2 linked regions of the Labrenzia sp. PHM005 genome follow. The protein of the gene in region 2 interacts with the protein of the main gene of each other region in a pairwise test. Links are inferred from orthologs where the notes say so. Each region holds a gene or a part of one and is shown on either strand. Other genes may lie near its edges.

The links.
Region 1: the proteins of FJ695_RS01475 (region 2) and hypB interact in binary tests that used the Escherichia coli proteins (3 or more experiments, as listed by UniProt). The link is inferred for Labrenzia sp. PHM005 from one-to-one orthologs.

Annotation. Positions count from the first base shown.
Region 1 is NZ_CP041191.1:5,336,044-5,342,146, forward strand. The notes cover bases 3,105-6,103. They hold hypB (hydrogenase nickel incorporation protein HypB), read left to right. Parts: upstream 3,105-4,170; coding sequence 4,171-5,037; downstream 5,038-6,103. Other genes in these bases: FJ695_RS24195 (nickel-dependent hydrogenase large subunit), read left to right, coding at 3,105-3,830; hypA (hydrogenase maturation nickel metallochaperone HypA), read left to right, coding at 3,830-4,171; FJ695_RS24210 (HypC/HybG/HupF family hydrogenase formation chaperone), read left to right, coding at 5,047-5,301; hypD (hydrogenase formation protein HypD), read left to right, coding at 5,298-6,103. Also shown: FJ695_RS24165 (HyaD/HybD family hydrogenase maturation endopeptidase), read left to right, coding at 1-222; FJ695_RS24170 (HypC/HybG/HupF family hydrogenase formation chaperone), read left to right, coding at 222-572; FJ695_RS24175 (hydrogenase-1 expression HyaE), read left to right, coding at 541-975; FJ695_RS24180 (hydrogenase expression/formation protein), read left to right, coding at 999-1,868; FJ695_RS24185 (rubredoxin), read left to right, coding at 1,865-2,089; [NiFe]-hydrogenase assembly chaperone HybE, read left to right, coding at 2,090-2,734; more of FJ695_RS24195, read left to right, coding at 2,724-3,104. UniProt on the Escherichia coli protein: Involved in the maturation of [NiFe] hydrogenases. Required for nickel insertion into the metal center of the hydrogenase. Exhibits a low intrinsic GTPase activity, which is essential for nickel insertion.
Region 2 is NZ_CP041191.1:278,563-290,330, reverse strand. The notes cover bases 6,972-9,659. They hold FJ695_RS01475 (peptidylprolyl isomerase), read right to left. Parts: upstream 8,686-9,659; coding sequence 8,257-8,685; downstream 6,972-8,256. Other genes in these bases: FJ695_RS01470 (bifunctional UDP-sugar hydrolase/5'-nucleotidase), read left to right, coding at 8,932-9,659; sppA (signal peptide peptidase SppA), read right to left, coding at 7,143-8,129; FJ695_RS01485 (integration host factor subunit beta), read right to left, coding at 6,972-7,126. In the rest of the region: double-strand break repair helicase AddA, read left to right, coding at 1-1,154; trxA (thioredoxin), read left to right, coding at 1,240-1,560; nucleotide exchange factor GrpE, read left to right, coding at 1,712-2,347; FJ695_RS01515 (trimeric intracellular cation channel family protein), read left to right, coding at 2,426-3,037; FJ695_RS01510 (LysR family transcriptional regulator), read right to left, coding at 3,045-3,932; FJ695_RS01505 (short chain dehydrogenase), read left to right, coding at 4,033-4,629; FJ695_RS01500 (VOC family protein), read left to right, coding at 4,847-5,185; FJ695_RS01495 (ornithine cyclodeaminase), read right to left, coding at 5,472-6,380; FJ695_RS01490 (lipopolysaccharide assembly protein LapA domain-containing protein), read right to left, coding at 6,397-6,762; more of FJ695_RS01485, read right to left, coding at 6,827-6,971; more of FJ695_RS01470, read left to right, coding at 9,660-10,947; rpsA (30S ribosomal protein S1), read right to left, coding at 11,053-11,768. UniProt on the Escherichia coli protein: Folding helper with both chaperone and peptidyl-prolyl cis-trans isomerase (PPIase) activities. Chaperone activity prevents aggregation of unfolded or partially folded proteins and promotes their correct folding.

The sequences.
Region 1 (6,103 bases), 5.1 Mb from region 2 along the record:
CACGACGTCTTTGCAGAAATGCGCTGCGACCAGCTCGGCGAAGACGACACCATCGCCAGCCTGGAAATGACCCTTGGCCGCTATGAAGGCGGCCGGCCGGACGCCGTCAATGCCTTCCGGCATGGCGACAGCCGGGTTCTTGCCGGTGATGGCTGGTCGGGGCCGGACGACTTTGACGCCGAGGTCGCCGAAATGGTGGCGCGCACTGGGGAGCCGCGCTGATGTGCCTTGGCATCCCCATGCAGGTGATTTCGTCGGATTTCGGCTTTGCCCGCTGCCGGGCAGACGACGGCGAACATGACATCGATGTCCGTCTGGTTGGCCCTGTCGAACCCGGCACCTGGGTGCTGACGTTTCTGGGCGCGGCCCGCGACATTCTCGATGCGGAGACCGCCAAACGCACCGCCGACGCCGTTGAAGCTTTGAGGCTGGTGGCGGACGGCCACACCAATGTCGATCACCTGTTTGAAGATCTGATCGCCCAGCGCGCTTCAGCCTCAGAAGAGGCAAGGGATACAGAAAAAAGGGAAGGAACCGGCAATGTTTTCGCCGCTGCTGACGTCAATCATTGACCGGGAAGGTCTTAAGGTCGTCGACGAAGCCGGCCTGGATGGCCGAGCTGGAAAGACCATCTTGTCGATGGTGTTTTTCCCAGGCGATGCCAACCGGCTGAGCGAGAGCAACGATGTCGCGGTGATCCTGCCGGAACTGGTCAAAGCCTTTGATGGCAATGTGACTGCCTTTGTCGTTGCCCGGGATGCAGAGCGCGATCTGCAGCGCCGCTACCGGTTCAACAGTTTTCCAAGTCTCGTTTTCCTGCGCAAGGGCGACTACCTCGGCACCATTCAGGGCGTGCGCGATTGGGCCGACTATCTGTTGGAGATTTCCGAAATCCTGACGAAAGACCCGACAGACCCGCCGCCCTTCAAATTCCCGGAAGGTTGCGGTGTGGCGCCTCCGGCCCAAGCCCACTGACCTGGCTGTTAGGAGATAAGCACATGAGCAATCCCATCGACCCTTTCAGCCCGTCCCTCCCCGGGCCGCTTGTCGGCCCGGGGAGCCAACCCCAGGATGCCGATGGCGGCACCTTGGAATACATGCAAATGCCGGAAGGCATGATGACCTTCGCTGCGCCCGACCTACCGGAACCGGAAGAAACCACAGGTCTGGAAAACGGATTGGCGGTACTGGACCAGCTGCTTGAAAGCCTTGAAACCTTCACCACAACCGATGCACCGGCACGCCATGACCTCACGCATCTCGACCCAAAGAACCTGGATCTGGTCAATCAGGTTCTTGGCGAGGGAGAAGTCTCGGTGATTGGCGGCAGCCAAATTCAGGCCCAGGAAGCGGTTTTAGCCGGTGTTTGGCGAGTGCGGCGGTCAGCTGACGGTGATCAGGCCGAAGCCGACTATATTGAGGCAGGTGTTTTTCCCTCAGAAATCCTGGAAACGGTTTTCAAGGACGCCCAAGACCACGTGGTGATGCCAGAAAAAGCCGGGCCAAACATCTTCAACGCACCGCCCTTGATCCCTGAAATCAACGAGCATCTCGGTATCCCGCGCAAGACCGGCGTGCCGCATGTGATTAACCTGTCTCTCCTTCCACATACGGAAGAAGATCTCACATTCCTCAACGAGCGGCTGGGCCGGGGCAGCGTGACGATCCTGTCGCGCGGATATGGCAACTGCCGGATCACCTCCACGCAAACGGCCGACACCTGGTGGGTGCAATATTACAATTCCCAGGACAGCCTGATCCTCAACACGATCGAAATCAGCCCGGTGCCCGACGTTGCTTGTGCGGCTTCAGAAGACATAGCCGATTCAGCAGAGCGTCTCGGCGAGATCCTGGAGGTCTACCGGTGAGTGACGGCTTTTTTGGCGGATCTTATGGCGGCGATAACCGCAAGATTGGGACGGCGACACGGTTGGAGTGCAAGATCTGCTGGCACGTCTACGACCCGGCAAAGGGGGACGATTATTGGCAAATCCCGCCCGGAACTCCGTTTGCCAACCTGCCTGATCATTGGAGCTGCCCGGAGTGCGACGCGCATAAGGACGGCTTCATGGTGCTGGAGGACATCTAAATGCGGGATGCGGATGAGCTGACAGCCATTGTTGAGACCACCTTTTCCACCATCCAGCGGACGCGGATGGAAGGCGTACCGGTCTTGAACACGGCTTTGGCTGTCCGCCTTCTTGGGGTGCGCGCCTGGCAGGGTTTTCAGCTCGGAACGCTTTTGACGCCGTGGTTCATGAACCTCATTTTGGTGCCAGAAACGCCGGACGACGCTCTTCTGGCTTCTGGAACCAAACGCACGTTTCGCTTCCCCGCAGGGTCATTTGAATTCATACGCGGCCATGAACCTGCCATCGGCCCCTTTTGGATGTGCTCGCTTTTTTCTCCGGTGTTCGAATTTACCGATCAGGAAACAGCCGAAGCCTGTGCTCTGTCCGCGCTTGGCGAACTCTTTGAAGCCGCCGAAGCCCCAAGTGACTCTGAGGCGGGAATGGCCGCAGTCTGGCGCGGAGAATTGTCCGAGGTTGCTGAGTTGGCTGGAACTGCCGAACCTGCGGACGCTGCTAAACCCGAAGATGCGCCAGCTGATCACTCAAAAGAAGGCCTCTCATCTGAGACCGGTTCAAACGAAGCTGAAACTACCCCTGCCGGATTGAGCCGCCGTGGCTTGCTTACTGGCAATCGATCTGCCGAGGTTCGTCATGAGCCTTGAAGGACATTTGGACATTGTACTGCCACGTGACACCGATGCTCCTATTCGTATTGAGCTGCAGGAACCGGCTAATATCACAAAGCTTTTGATCGGCCGCTCGCCAGAAGCAGCCAGTCTACTCATCCCTACGCTGTTTAGCCTGTGCGGAACAGCCCATGCCGCAGCCGCTATACAAGCGGCAGAAACGGCTAAAGGAATCGAACCCGACCTAGCGACACATCAGATACGAAACTGCTTGGTCTTGATGGAACGGGCACGCGAGCATCTTTTGCGGATTAGCCTCGTCTGGCAAAAAATTGTTGGAGCAGAACCGGATACGGAAACGGCACAGGCCGCGCTGAAATTGCTGCCGGCGTTCCGTCAGGCGATAGACCAAAACGGGTGTGCGTTTTCTGAGCCGGTGAGCAACTGGCGAGCCTCCGATGACGGCAGCGCGCTGATTACCTGCCTCATCAGCCTGATCGAAAACCGTATCCTTGGTGAGACGATCCCCGCCTGGCTTAACAGGCACGACGGCAGCGCGCTGGCTTGCTGGACAGAGCAAATTCCGACAGGCGCTGCACGGTTTTTGGGATCTGTGCTCAAATGCAGCTGCGAAGAGCCGGCGCCGGACCGCCCGCTCTTCCTTTCCGAAAGCGGCCTCACGGAGCCTCTGGAGACGGTGAAAGAAGTTCCAGAGACCTCTTCTTATGAGCGTCGCCGGTCTCATCCCATTCTCACACAACGAGGAATGCCAACCCTCGCCGACCGGTATCTCGCCCGGTTGATCGATTTGGCGGAAACGGCACAGGAGCTCTACCAAGTGTTTCTGGATGTCGATTCGGCGGCCTCAAGGACGAATAATACAGTAAAGCCTGGTGTCGGATTTGCAGAAACAGCGCGGGGCCGTTTGACTCATGTCGTGGACCTTCAAGACGGCAAGGTGGCAAACTACAAAATCATATCGCCGACCCGGTGGAATTTTGCCTCGCGTGGTGTTGCAACACGCTATCTCGATGCAATCCCTAAGGGGCCAGATAGCGCACGTGTCAAACATGCGGATCTGGTTGTCGGTGCCATTGATCCCTGTGTTGCCTATGAGGTGAGGATCCACTGATGCATGAGATGTCGCTGTGTGAAAGCATCCTCGGGATATTAAAGGACCAGGCGGTGAGCCAACAGTTCTCGAAGGTGGACCGCGTCTGCCTGGAGGTCGGGCCGCTGTCCGGCGTGGAAACCGAAGCCCTGCGTTTCGGGTTTGATGTGGTCACGCGCGGCAGCCTGGCGGACGGGGCCAGACTCGACATTATCGAACCGCAGGTGGCCGCCTGGTGCCTGCCCTGCGAGAAAACAGTTTCCATCAATGAACGCTTTGATCCCTGTCCCGAGTGCGGCTCGCATCAATTGCAAGTCACCAGCGGTGAAGAATTGCGAATCAAAGAACTGGAGGTGTCCTGATGTGTACGGTGTGCGGATGCGGGGATGGCGAAACCCGGATTGAAGGCGGAAATGCCAAGGATCATGCTCACAACCACGGCCATCCCCATGACGGGCTTCATCATGGTCATGCGCATGGCCACCATCATCACCACTATGGCGAAGGCGAATCCGGGGCGTCGGTTCCGGGAATGAGCCAGTCGCGGATGATCCAGCTGGAGCAGGACATCCTGTCCAAAAACAACAGCTATGCCGATGCCAACCGGCGGTATTTGTCCGAGCGCGGAATTTTTGCCCTCAACCTTGTGTCTAGCCCGGGCTCCGGCAAGACGACCCTTCTGGTTGAGACCTTGAAGACATTGGCCGGAACCCGGCAGTGTTATGTCATTGAGGGCGACCAGCAAACGGCCAATGACGCCGACCGGATCCGCGAGACAGGTGTCCCGGCCCTTCAGATCAACACCGGCAAGGGCTGTCATCTGGACGGGCATATGGTCGGCCATGCGCTTGAGCACTTGACGCCCGATGACGGCAGCTGCGTTTTCATCGAAAATGTCGGCAATCTGGTTTGCCCGGCAGCCTTTGATCTTGGCGAAGCGCACAAGGTGGCGATCCTGTCGGTGACAGAAGGCGAGGACAAACCGCTGAAATATCCGGACATGTTTGCAGCCGCGGACCTGATGCTTTTGAACAAGGTCGATCTGCTGCCCTATCTCGACTTCGATGTTGAGGCGGCAACGGAAAACGCCCGCAAAATCAACCCGCGCATCAAGGTGCTGACAGTGTCCGCCAAGACCGGCGAAGGCCTCGACGGCTGGATCAGTTGGATAAACGCGGCTCGCGCCATGCAGCTCGCCGGTAATCCGGCCCTCAATGCAGCGGAATAGGAGAGACAAATGTGCCTGGCGATCCCAGCAAAGGTGACTGAACTCTCCGGTGACGACATGGCCGTCGTTGCCCTGGAAGGCGTCAAAAAGAAAATCTCGACCGCGCTCGTCGAAGATTTGGAAGTCGGCGACTACGTGCTGGTTCATGTCGGCTATGCGCTTCACAAGGTCAGCCCAGAGGAAGCGGCCCGCACGTTGAAGATGATGGCCGAAGCCGGTGTGCTGCAGGAAGAGCTGGAAGAGATCACGGGAGGTGCCCAGTGAAATATGTAGCTGAATACCGCGACAAGGACCTTGCAAAATCGGTTGCCTCTGCGATCCAGCGTGAAGCCAAGCCAGGCCGCACCTACAACATTATGGAGTTTTGTGGCGGGCACACGCATGCGATCTTCCGCTATGGCGTGCAAAACCTGATGCCGGAGAATGTCCATTTCGTGCATGGCCCCGGCTGTCCGGTCTGTGTTTTGCCGGTCCGGCGCCTGGACGATGCGGTGGAGATCGCCGAACGGCACAATGTGATCCTGTGCACCTATGGCGACATGATGCGCGTTCCCGGCACCAAACAGCGCAGCCTGATCCGGGCGAAGGCAGACGGCGCCGATATCCGCATGGTCTATTCCACACTGGATGCGCTGAAGATCGCGCGCGACAATCCGGAGCGCGAGGTTGTCTTTTTCGCCATCGGCTTTGAAACGACAACCCCGCCGACTGCGGTTGCGATCAAACAGGCGGAAGAAGAAGGCCTGAAGAATTTCTCCGTCTTCTGCAATCATGTTCTGACGCCCTCCGCCATCGGCCACATCCTGCAATCTCCGGAAGTCCGCGAACTCGGCACCGTGCAGATTGACGGATTTTTAGGCCCCTCCCATGTCAGCTCGGTGATCGGCTTCGAACCTTATGAATACTTCGCCGAGGAATTTCAGAAACCGGTCGTGATCGCCGGGTTTGAACCGCTCGACGTCATGCAATCGACCTTGATGCTGATCCGCCAGATCAACGAGGGCCGCCATGAGGTCGAGAACGAGTACACACGGGTCGTGACCAGGGAGGGCAACCTCAAGGCTCA
Region 2 (11,768 bases):
AAGGCCTGGAGGCGCGGATTGTTATATTGGTGGACCCCGGGGCCGCGCCGGTCAGCGCGATCCACGATCCAGCGTTTTTGCCACGTCCCCGACTTGAAAATGATCTGCTGCCGCCAGCCCTTGTCTGGCTGCCGCCAAGAACTGGGCGGATCGCCTGGCACGATGAGGCGGTCGATACGCTCCGGCAGGGACAGGAAGAAGAATACCGGCGCCTCCTTTATGTCGCACTGACACGGGCCGAAGACCGGTTGGTTGTCTGCGGCTGGGAGCCGAAACGTGGGGCGCATGAAAGCTGCTGGTATTCTCTTGTTTCCAGTGCCTTGAAACCGCAAGCCCGTGAGTTGACGAATGCAGCGGGCGAAGTCGCCGGATGGCGTTGGCAAAAGGATCCTGACAGCCCCGGTGCGCCCCAAGGGCGCGGAGCACACGGCACTGAAAACAATGACGTTTCAGACGTGGTTCTGGACTTGCCGGATTGGGCGCATCAGCCGGTCAAACCTGTGCCAAAGAAGACCCGCCTCCAGCCCTCACGGGCCTTTGAGGCGATGGAAGACAAAGAAGGTGTTGAACCTGTAACGGCACTTGCTCGGCTTTCTGCCGGGCGCCAGCCAGACTCCTGGCCGCTGGAGCGTGGCCGTTTGGTGCACCGTCTCCTGGAGCTGTTGCCTAATCTGCCGGATGGTGAGCGCATGACAGCCGCCAGAAAGTTCTTGGATCAGTCCCTCAAACCAGAATTTATCTCGTTCAAGGAACCGTTGCTGACGGAGCTGAAGGAGGTACTGGAAAATCCGGCGTTCGTTTCTGTGTTTTCACAGAACGCGCGGTCAGAAGTGTCATTGACGGGAACGATTCGCGCGCATGACGGCACCGAAGTCGAAGTTTGGGGCCAAATCGACCGGCTGATTGTGGATGAAAACGAAGTTGTGATTGTGGATTACAAGACCAACCTCCGTCCGCCGGAGAATGCAGCTGAAATCCCATTGGAGTACCGCGCGCAGCTTAGTGTTTACAGGCAGTTGCTGAAACAGATTTATCCAGAAAAGCGCATCTGCGCGTATTTGCTTTGGACCTCCGCACCGAGCTTGATGGAGATTCCGGAAAATCTGCTTGAGGAAACATTCGCAGGTTTGTCACCTGATGGTCGATCCGCTTGACGCAGGCGCTCCGGCTACCTACGTTCCTCCCAACTGGCATACCTTTATTGGGTATGTGTGAAGCAACCAACCACGAGATGTTGTAATGGCTACCACCCAAGTCACCGATGCTTCCTTCGAAGCTGATGTTCTGAACTCCGATGAGCCTGTTGTTGTCGACTTCTGGGCTGAGTGGTGCGGTCCATGTAAAATGATCGCCCCGGCTCTGGAAGAAATCTCCGAAGAGATGAACGGCCAGGTGAAAATCACCAAGCTGAATATCGATGAGAACCAGGACATGGCCATGAAATATGGCGTTCGCTCTATCCCTATGCTGATCCTCTTTAAAGGTGGTGAGCCGATGGCAACTCAGGTGGGCGCAGCGCCGAAAGGCAAGCTCTCTGATTGGATCAAAAGCGCCCTTTAAGGCCGAAGACGCGATTGCCGCTGAGCGCAGTAGGCGAAGAAAATGCGGAACCGGCGGATTTGCGTGATGCGATCCGCCGGTTCCTCTTTGAATTCGCTCCGCTCGCACGTATAAGCATCCGCAAGAAGTGTCTCAGTCAGACGGAACACCCATGAGCGACGAAAACAAATCCCCGGAAGACCAGCCGGAAGTACAGACTGCGGAACCGGAAGGCGCCAATGGCGCTGGTGCGGCTCCAGAAGAAAATGCGGTTGATCCGGTAGAGGCCCTGATGGCCGAAAACGCAGACCTGAAGGACCGGGCGCTGCGCACTATGGCGGAAATGGAAAACCTGCGCCGCCGGACAGAAAAAGAAGTCAAAGATGCTCGCCAATATGCTGTCTCCAGCTTTGCGCGGGACATGCTGACGGTTTCCGACAATCTCCGCCGGGCTCTGGAAGCCCTTCCGGAAGACGATCGAAAAAACGCCGATGCGGGGATTGCCGCATTGATTGATGGCGTGGAGATGATTGAACGCGATCTCTTGAAACAGCTTGAGAAGAACGGCGTCAGCAAGCTGGACCCGGAAGGCAGCAAGTTCGACCCGAACTTCCATCAGGCCATGTTTGAAGTGCCCAACACTGAGGTTCCGAACAACACAGTTGTTCAGGTCGTACAAGCTGGCTACGTCATTGGCGAGCGGGTTCTGCGTCCGGCCATGGTCGGCGTCTCCAAGGGCGGCCCGAAAGAAGCTCCAAAACCCGATGCTCCGGCAGATGCGGGCCAGACGGTCGACAAGAGCGCTTAATTGCTTCTTGTACTGGATTGAATTGAGCCGCCCTTCCGGAAATGAGGGGCGGTTCTTTGTTTGGAAAAGGCTCTATCCATGTTGCTGCAGCTGCTGGACTACCTCGGTGTTGCTGTTTTTGCAGTCACCGGCGGAATTATGGCATCCCGCAAGCAGCTGGATATTATTGCTTTTTTGTTTTTTGCAACACTGACCGGGATTGGCGGGGGCACCCTTCGTGATTTGCTTCTGGGCGTGCCAGTCTTTTGGGTGGTCAACGAAACATACCTCGTTGTCTGTCTGATCGTCAGCGTGCTGGTCTGGTTCTTCGCCAACAAGATCGAAAAACTCAGCAAACCACTGCGCTGGGCAGATGCAGTCGGGATTTCGGCCTATTCCGTGATGGGTGCGGCCAAGGCGATCAGCGTGGGGGATGCGGTGCTGGTTGCCGTCTTAATGGGCGTGGCGACAGCAACATTTGGCGGCGTGTTGCGGGATACCATCGCCGGAGAGCCGTCTTCGATCGTCAAATCGGAGATCTATGTCAGCGCAGCGTTTGCTGGCGCCGGGAGTTATGTCCTTTTGACGGTAGTCGGTGTTGTGCCCTGGGCGGCCGCAGTTCTCGCCGGAGGCATAGCCTTTGTTCTAAGGGGCGGTGCGATCCATTTTGGCTGGACTTTGCCCGGTTATGGGCAGAGCAAAGCTCAATAATTCCGCTTCAGTCGTTGTCATTTTGTTGAAGGCTGGCGGCCTGAACATCAAAGAAGTTCCAGATGTGCTGACCGACCGGCCCCAAAGACTGATTGGCGCGTTTTGACAGGCATATTGGCAGTACAACCTCGCCAAGCGTGGGCAGAACCACTAGGCGGTCACTGTTGATCTCCTCTTCAACCATATGCCGGGGAACCCGCCCCCACCCTAATCCGGAACAAATGAGATCTTTTTTTGCGCTTAGGTCTGTGACGTACCACTTCTGCGCTTCGTCGAGCAGTCCGGCATCAGGGGATTTGTCGTCTGAGGATTTGACGACCACTTGAGGGTGACGGATCAGATCAGTGCGGGTGATGGCATCGGGCTGCTCGTTGATCAATTCCCGCGAAATCAACAACGGCACGTCGATCGTATCGATTGGTTTGTAATCAAGCGACGCATTGCGGACCGGTGCCGCAAACACGGCAACATCCACCTTTTCAGCCAGCAGCATGCGCTCGCCTGAGGCGACTTCAAATTCCAGATGAATGCTTGTTGCCGGGAAATTGGAACGCAGCGATTTCAGCAGGCCTGTGAGCTGTTTGGTTGGGAAAATGCTGCTAACACCGAGCGCCAATTCAGTTTCAGTTTCTCCCTTCAACTCTTCTACAAATGCATCAAAGGCCTGTGCTTGCCCCAAAAGGATGCGAATGCGGGAGAGAAGAATTCGGCCTTCCGGGGTCAACTCGGGGCGGTATTTGGAGCGGTCGAAGATCTGGATCTGATAAAAGTCCTCTACTTGCTTGACCGAATAGGAAACCGCAGAACGCGCCTTGTTCAGCTTTTCACTGGCCAACTGGAAACTGCCTGTTTCGCAAATGGTGTCGATGACATCGAGATGATCGAGGTTCGGCATGGTCTAAAAATATGACCGTATTGATCAAAAAGCTATGCTTTTTCCTGACCGAAATGAAGGATACGTCAGTTCAACACACTGATTTTGATAGGAGTTGAACATGAAAACTGTAGTTATTGGTGGTACCGGCTTGGTTGGCACCGAAATTGTTAAATTGCTGGGCCAGGATCATGACGTCATTGCCGTTGGCAGAACCAGTGGCGATCTACAAGTTGATATCGAAAGCAAAGACTCGATCAAAGCGCTGTTTGAGAAAGTGGGACCAGTCGACGCCATTGTTGTCGCGGCGGGTGACGGCGTAATGGGGCGTTTTGATGATGAAAGCGATCATGCCTACGACCTGGCGCTAAAAAGCAAGGTCATGGGCCAGGTAAACGTGGTCCGGGTTGGGCACAAATATCTGAAAACCGGCGGCTCGATTACCTTGACCTCGGGTTCGGTTGCCAAAAATCCGATGCCCAACACGGCTGCTATTGCAGCTGGGGTCGGGGCTATTGATGCCTTTGTTGCAACGGTTGCTCTCGAGTTGGAGGAAGAAAAGCGGATAAACGCGATCAGCTTGTCTCTTGTCAAAGAATCGGCTGAGAAGTTTGGAATGGACAGCAGCGGTTGCGTTCCAGCGTCCGATGTGTCCAAGCACTACCAGGACTGCATTACCGGATCTTTCAGCGGCCAGGTTCGGCCGGTGAAGAACTGATCCTTTCCCAGCAATTTCAACTTTTGTCCAACCCGGGGTTCAACGGGTTGGACGGGCTGCATGTGCCCGTCACGGGTTGTATTTACATACATTCGGACCGCATACTCTGAGCTTAATGAGTGCCTTTTTCTCATTAATTCAAACAGAAACTCCGGAAACAGCAAATGTGGAAGGGAATGTTATGTGGGAACACGGGTATTTTTGGTGGAATGAATTGATGACGAGGGACGTCGAAAAGGCCAAGGAATTCTACGGCAAGTCGCTCGGTTGGACATTTGCGGAGATGCCGATGGAAGGCGGCGGGACCTACTTAATCGCCAATCCAGGTGAAAAACCGGCGTGTGGACTTTTTGAAATGAATGGGCCGGATTATGAAGGCCTCCGGGATCATTGGTTTTCATATATTGCCGTCGACAACATTGATGACCGTCTTGCTCTGGCAAAGGAAAACGGCGGCGAAATTGTCCGTCCGCCGTTTGATGTCCCAGGTATTGGCCGGATCGCCTTGTTAAAGGATTCGAGCGGCGCTGCGCAGGGCTGGATGACACCGGCTTAGGAAAATAGTCTAGATTACGAAAAAGCCGGTTCCTTAGGAACCGGCTTTTAAAACACTTAAAAAACAAGCCCGTACGTCAAAGACACGAAAACAATCAAGCTGATTGCGATCGCTGGAAGGCTTGCTGAATAGGCAAGTGTCGTCAGCATGTCCTGCTCCTTTGCAAAACGACAAATTGCAGCAGCATCAGCCCAAATGCGCATGTGTAAGCACCTGGGCGGCGGTTTCATTAAAACGCTCCCGGGTACGACCTTAGGTGGGTAATCGGCTCTTCGAAGTCCAGATGTCAGCTTTTCAAGAAAACGTGTGCAGCAAGCGCGAAGTCCGCGAGACCGGTCTCATAGCCTGGAACATAGAGCGTTCTTTGACCGTAATAACGGCGTCCCGCCCGCTCACCCATTGCAAGCTCGGTTAACCCCGCGGTCCATTCGCAGCCATCACGGGGAGCACTCCCCAGATGGGTCGTAAACAGCCGGGCATCCTGCCAAATCATCTCGGGCAGAGGGGGATCAGCGAAAAGGGTGTCGATATGACAGCCCGCTGGTGGATCAAATCTCGAAAGGTCCGCCCATGCGTTGGTTCCTGCATTTTTTCCCGCAAGGCAAACGATGTCCGCTCCTTCAAGAGCGCTGCCGATATCGTCTGTTGTGCGGGCCGTGATCTGCGCAAGGTCCGGCATGCCAGCAATCCGCCGGCGAATTTCTTTGTCTGTCCCGGCAAACAGCACCGACGTGATGTTGCGGACGGCAGAATAGGCGGCCAGAAGCCGGGGCAAGCGGGGATCGCTTCCAACAATCAAAAGGCGCTGTGCATCCTCGCGTGACAGATAGGCGACCGCAAGCGCGTGCAGACCGGCATCGCGCCAAGCGGCGAGCCGGACGCCATCCAGCAGCGCAATCGGCTGACCGCCTTTGCCGGAAAATAGAATATAGAGATTTGACGAGCCGCCTTCTTGTTCGGGAAGGGCAAGCGACAGGGAACAGCCGATATAACCTCGGTCCGTGTGTCCTTGGCCGGCAAAATCGGACCAAACCGGCTGCACGAGAAACTGCCCCGTCAAGTCTTGCGGCCGGGAAATGTTTAAATTTATGGGATCTGGGGCCTTTACCGGTGATCGAAAGGCCTGCCGCAGGATTTCGACCGCATCCCGGTCGGTCAGGCTGGTATCTATGTCTCCGCTGGAAATAATCCGCATAAAGCCGCGACCCTGATCACGCGGCGTTGCGGTTGCCCGGTCCAGGTAGTCCCTTGGCTGACGATGCGGATTGTCCGGCTGTATTCATTTCCCGGAGCTGATCTGCTTCCTTGTGCCATTTGTCGGCTTCCCGGCGTTTGGACCGGGCTTCCTTGCGCCAGCGTCCCTGTTTGGCCCAGGCACCAATGCCACCGACAATGATACCGCAGCCAAGGCTCGCGAAGATGATCCAGAAAAGTGGAATATCGGGGACTGTCAGACGCGGGTCCTGCGGGTCGAACGGATTGAGCGACAGCGACACCGTATGCCGGTTCGCGACCGACAATGGTACGAGGACAACCGCGATGGCAAGCAAGATCAAGTTCTTGATAAAGCGGGTCACGGCAGTCTCCCAGGAGTTATCTGCAAAAATGCAAAGTCAGTTGATCGGACAGACCTTATGGGAATCAATCATCCCCGTGGTCAACACCATCGTTCAACCGTATACGCATTTCCTTACCCGTTTTAAAGAACGGGACATGTTTTTCGTCCACTTCCACTTTTTGTCCAGTGCGTGGATTGCGGCCGATCCGGGCTGGGCGGTTCTTGACCGAAAAGGCTCCAAAGCCTCGGAGTTCGACCCGGTCCCCGCGCATCAGCGCTTCAGTGATCTCATCAAGAATTGCATTGACGATATTTTCGACATCCCGCTGATAGAGATGTGGATTTTGTTCGGCAATATGCTGAACAAGCTCTGATTTGATCATGAAGAGCCCCCTCGACTTACGGTTTGTTATCTGCCGCTACCGGAGCCTGCCAAACCGACACGAGCCCGTCAAGCATAAGACCTCGAGAAATCAGCCCTTTAGCATCATTTAGTGGTTCTACTATAGCCGTACCGAGCCCTTTTCCGACTTCTCGGGAGATACGGGCAGCGAATGGCAGTTCCTCAATGCTCTCTTTTGAGGTCCACGTCACAATGGGCAGGTCCTTGGCAACGCCTTTCTCGGTTTCCAGCCATTCCACGGCTTTTTCTTCACCGCCAATCGCATCCACCAGCTTCTCCTGAAGCGCCCGATTTCCCAAAAGTACGCGCCCATCTGCGAGCTCGCGGGCCTTGTTTGGCGCCAGATTCCGGCGGTCTGCAAGGATTTCGACGAACCAGTTATAAGAGTCCGTCACCATCGCCTGCAGCATGGCCCGGGCTTCTGGCGTGGTTGGTGAATAAAAATCGGGCTCAGCCTTTAGCGGAGCACTTTTGACGGCCTCCATAGAGACACCAACAGTGTCGAGCAGCCTTTCGATGTTGCCGAATTGGAAGAGTACCCCAATCGAACCGGTGATCGTATTGTAGCGTGCGACAATATGATCCGCTGACATGGCGATCAGATAACCGGCGGATGTGCCGATTGTCCGCATCTCGGTGACCAAAGGTTTCTTTTCGGAAAGTTTGCGAAGGGCGCCGTAGATGGCTTCTCCACCGGTTGTGCTGCCGCCAGGGGAGTTGATTGATACGATCACACCCTTAACAGCATCGGATTTGCCGATCTTTTCGAGCATTTCCAGAGTTTTGCGATTCTCAAGGATCATGCCCTCAATTGGGATCCTTGCAATATGGGCCTTACGTTTTGATAGGTTGGATGCTCCGGCGATATAGGCAATCCCGCCAATGAGCGCCGCCGCGATCACGATAAACGTTGCAACCCGCCAAAAGGTGAGTTTCCGCCGCAACCGCCGGCGGTCAATCATTGCGTCAACATCCATCGCCATCGCGTATGAAACTCCAAGTTTGCCATCTGCCATTGATTAGGCTTGGCAATTGAAAATTGCAAATCCTGGTTTGGAATCTACAGATGGAATAGGGCGGTTTTAAAACCACGCCCCTTTACCAAAGAGATCAGTTGATGCCGGTGATCTGGATCTCGAAGGTGAGGTCTTTTCCGGCAAGCGGATGATTGGCGTCCAGAACAACATCTTCGTCGCTGAAAGACACCACAACCACACTCATCACCTGACCGTCGGCGGTCTGGCCTTGCAGCTGCATACCAACTTCCAACGGAACACTGTCAGGGATTTGAGCACGCGGAACGGTCTGCTGTGCATCCGGATCATGAGGTCCATAGGCGTCCTCAGCTGCAATCTTAACGGTTTTCTCGTCTCCGACCTTCATGCCCGGAATGGCGCGGTCGAGGCCGACGATAATCTGACCCGAGCCAACGGTAAATTCTAGAGGGTCCCGGCCTTCGGAACTGTCAAAGACAGACCCGTCATCCAGCGTGCCTTTGTAATGGAGACGTACCGTGTCACCCTGCTTGGCTTCGGTCATAACGTATTTCGCAATTCTGTCTGGAGGAGCGATGCGCGGCTGCAGAAATCTGCAGGCATTCAAATGTGTTAGAAGCTTATAGGACGGTGCCGGAAAGCGAAACCCGGCATCTCTACCTATGTCGAAGATCACCGAGCTCACCTGAAAACGCGTTGTTTATCAGGCTATTCATTTTGCTGTCACCCGTCCGTGAAAGACGACATCCGTTCTTTTCCTGTCAGTCGGCCGAGCGCCAAGGAGGTTATGATGTCGAACCCAGCTAATTCTGGGCTTTCGCGCCGTTCGTTTTTGAAAACAGGTGCACTCGTTGCTGGAGCCACAATTGTACCGTCTGTTATTTCTTTCCGAGCCCACGCAACAGCTGGCCCTGGCGAGCTGGCAATGGTTCCGGCGCAGCCGAATGCAAACGGCGTCGTTGAACGGCTTTTCCTCCTGAAGGGTGATCCGCTCTCGGGTCCGATCCAGACGATCATAACTGAAGAAGGCAATCCTGTTCCGATGCCAACGCTTGAAGATGGTGAGCGGCGCGTGCTTCGGGTTCTGCATTTCAATGACATGCACAATCACCTGACCGAGATGCACGGTAAGCGGGGCGACACACACCGGTTCTCACAAATGGTGAAAATGGTCAAAGACATCCGCGGTGCTGCAAAGGACGACGAGGTCGTTCTTTTCGTGTCTGCTGGTGACGATCACACTGGTTCGATCTTTGATGAATTGATGGGCTGGGCGCAGGAAGAATTTGTGGCTGACGCGGGATACCGGGCGAACTCCGCCGCAGGTGTCGACATTGCCGCGCTTGGCAATCACGAGTTCGACCGCGGTGCGGAACTCTTGAAAATGGGCATCGACAAAGACGCCAACTTCCCGGTCCTGTCCGCCAATGTGCATGGCTCCAAGCATCTTAGCCAGAACGAAGATTATGTTGCTGCGGCGATCGCCGAAGTGAAGGGGCTCCGGATCGGTTTCATTGGTCTAACGACCGCTGTTGACACCCGTGTCGGTCAGCCGGACGATCCGTCTCTTGCTGTTGCCAGCCCTGTTGAAGCCGCCCGCAACCTGACCCCGGCACTGTCCGAAGTCTGTGATGTCATTGTTGTCCTGTCACACTGTGGTTATGGCGGCGACCAGCATAAGAGTGGCAAGGCGGCAACGTCCCGCACCATAGGCGAAGGTGACTTTGCAATCGCGGATGCCGTTGGCTCGTTGACCGACAAACCGGTGGTTCTGATCGGCGGCCATTCCCATACGACGCTGAACGAAAACGGCATCAACACGGACAACGTTGTCAGCGGTGTGCTGATCACTCAGGCGAATGCCCACGGCAAGTTCCTGGGTGATGTTGCCATGTCGATTGCCGCCGACAAGGGCCGCAAAGGCTGGTTCACGTCCGTTGGTCTGCATGCCACCAAAAAACGCGACAAACGCGTAGCCTCCGACGATCCGAGATTTGCATCTTTGGAGCAGCCGGAAGACTACGATCAGGCGTTTGAAGAAGCGCATATCGCTCCTATGATTAAGGCGCTCGATACCAAACTGGCAGAGGTGATCGGGCAGGTTTCCGGCGATAAGGACCTGACATCAGAAGAGACCTTTGCCGACCGGTATGTCGGTGAAGTCGCGCTAGCGAACTACATGAACGATGCCTTGGTCGAAGCCTCCAAGGTTTTTCCGGGAGGACAGGTGGATCTTGCGCTTTTCAACGCAACAGGTCTTTCCTCCGGTGTTGCCAAAGGCGATCTGACCTTCCGTGGCTGGTACGATGTTATGCCGTATGCCGATGCGGTGCATGTCGCGACCATGACCGGCGCGCAGCTGAAGGACATGCTCGACAACAATGCCAAGCGCCTGCTGCGTCCTGAAGAAGCGGAAAGTGTCGACATGAAAGGCTTCGTTTCACGCGGGTTCCTGCATTTTTCCAAGGAGCTGCGCTACAAAATCGCATTGGGCGCCGCAGCCTCGGACGCCAAAGCGGTTGAAATCATGCTCAAGGGCAAGCCGCTTGACGAGCAGCTGGAAGAAACCTTCCGCGTTGCCTTCAACACCTACATCGCGCTGGGCGCTTTCGGGGAAACCTGGAACGGCAAGCAGATCGGCGCGGATGTTCCGGGCAATATTGCGAGTTTTGACGTGCGCCAGCTGCCGTATGAACACACCGGCCTTGTCTACCGGAACGAAGTGATTTCGCATATTCGCGCGACCGGAACTGTTGGCCCGGAAACGGGCGCAAAGAAGGATGGCCGTCTGACGATCGTTCAGTAGTCCGAGCTGGTCAGGTGTTAAAACGTCTGGCCACACGGCCTAAACAAAAAGCCCGGCATTGCTGCCGGGCTTTCGCGTTTCTAACTTCGAAAAGAAGCTGAAAACTTAGTCGTCGTTCTGCTGCTTGAGAGCAGCACCCAGGATGTCGCCGAGGGACGCGCCGGAGTCGGAAGAACCGTACTGTGCGACAGCTTCCTTCTCTTCTGCGATTTCCAGCGCCTTGATGGAGGCAGAAACGCGGCGGGTCTTCTTGTCGAACTGCGTGATGCGGGCATCGAACTTGTCGCCGACGGAGAACTTCTCCGGACGCTGCTCATCCCGGTCACGGGACAGGTCAGCGCGGCGGATGAAGGCAGTCAGATCGCTGTCTGCGATCTTGACGTCCAAACCGCCGTCTTTGATTTCGATGACTTCACAGGTCACAACAGAGTTCTTGCGGATCTCGCCAGCAGCACCGGTTTCCATCGGATCGCCGGAGAGCTGCTTGATGCCGAGAGAGATGCGCTCTTTCTCAACGTCAACATCCAGGACGATGGCCTTGACCATGTTGCCCTTCTGATACTCTTCGATGACCTGCTCGCCCGGACGGTTCCAGTCGAGGTCAGACAGGTGAACCATGCCGTCAACGTCGCCGTCGAGGCCGATGAAGAGACCGAATTCGGTCTTGTTCTTCACTTCACCTTCAACTTCGGTGTTGATCGGGAACTGCTCAGCAAACGCATCCCACGGGTTCTGCAGGGTCTGCTTGAGGCCCAGAGAAATGCGGCGCTTGACCGGGTCGACTTCCAGGATCATCACTTCGACTTCCTGAGAAGTAGAAA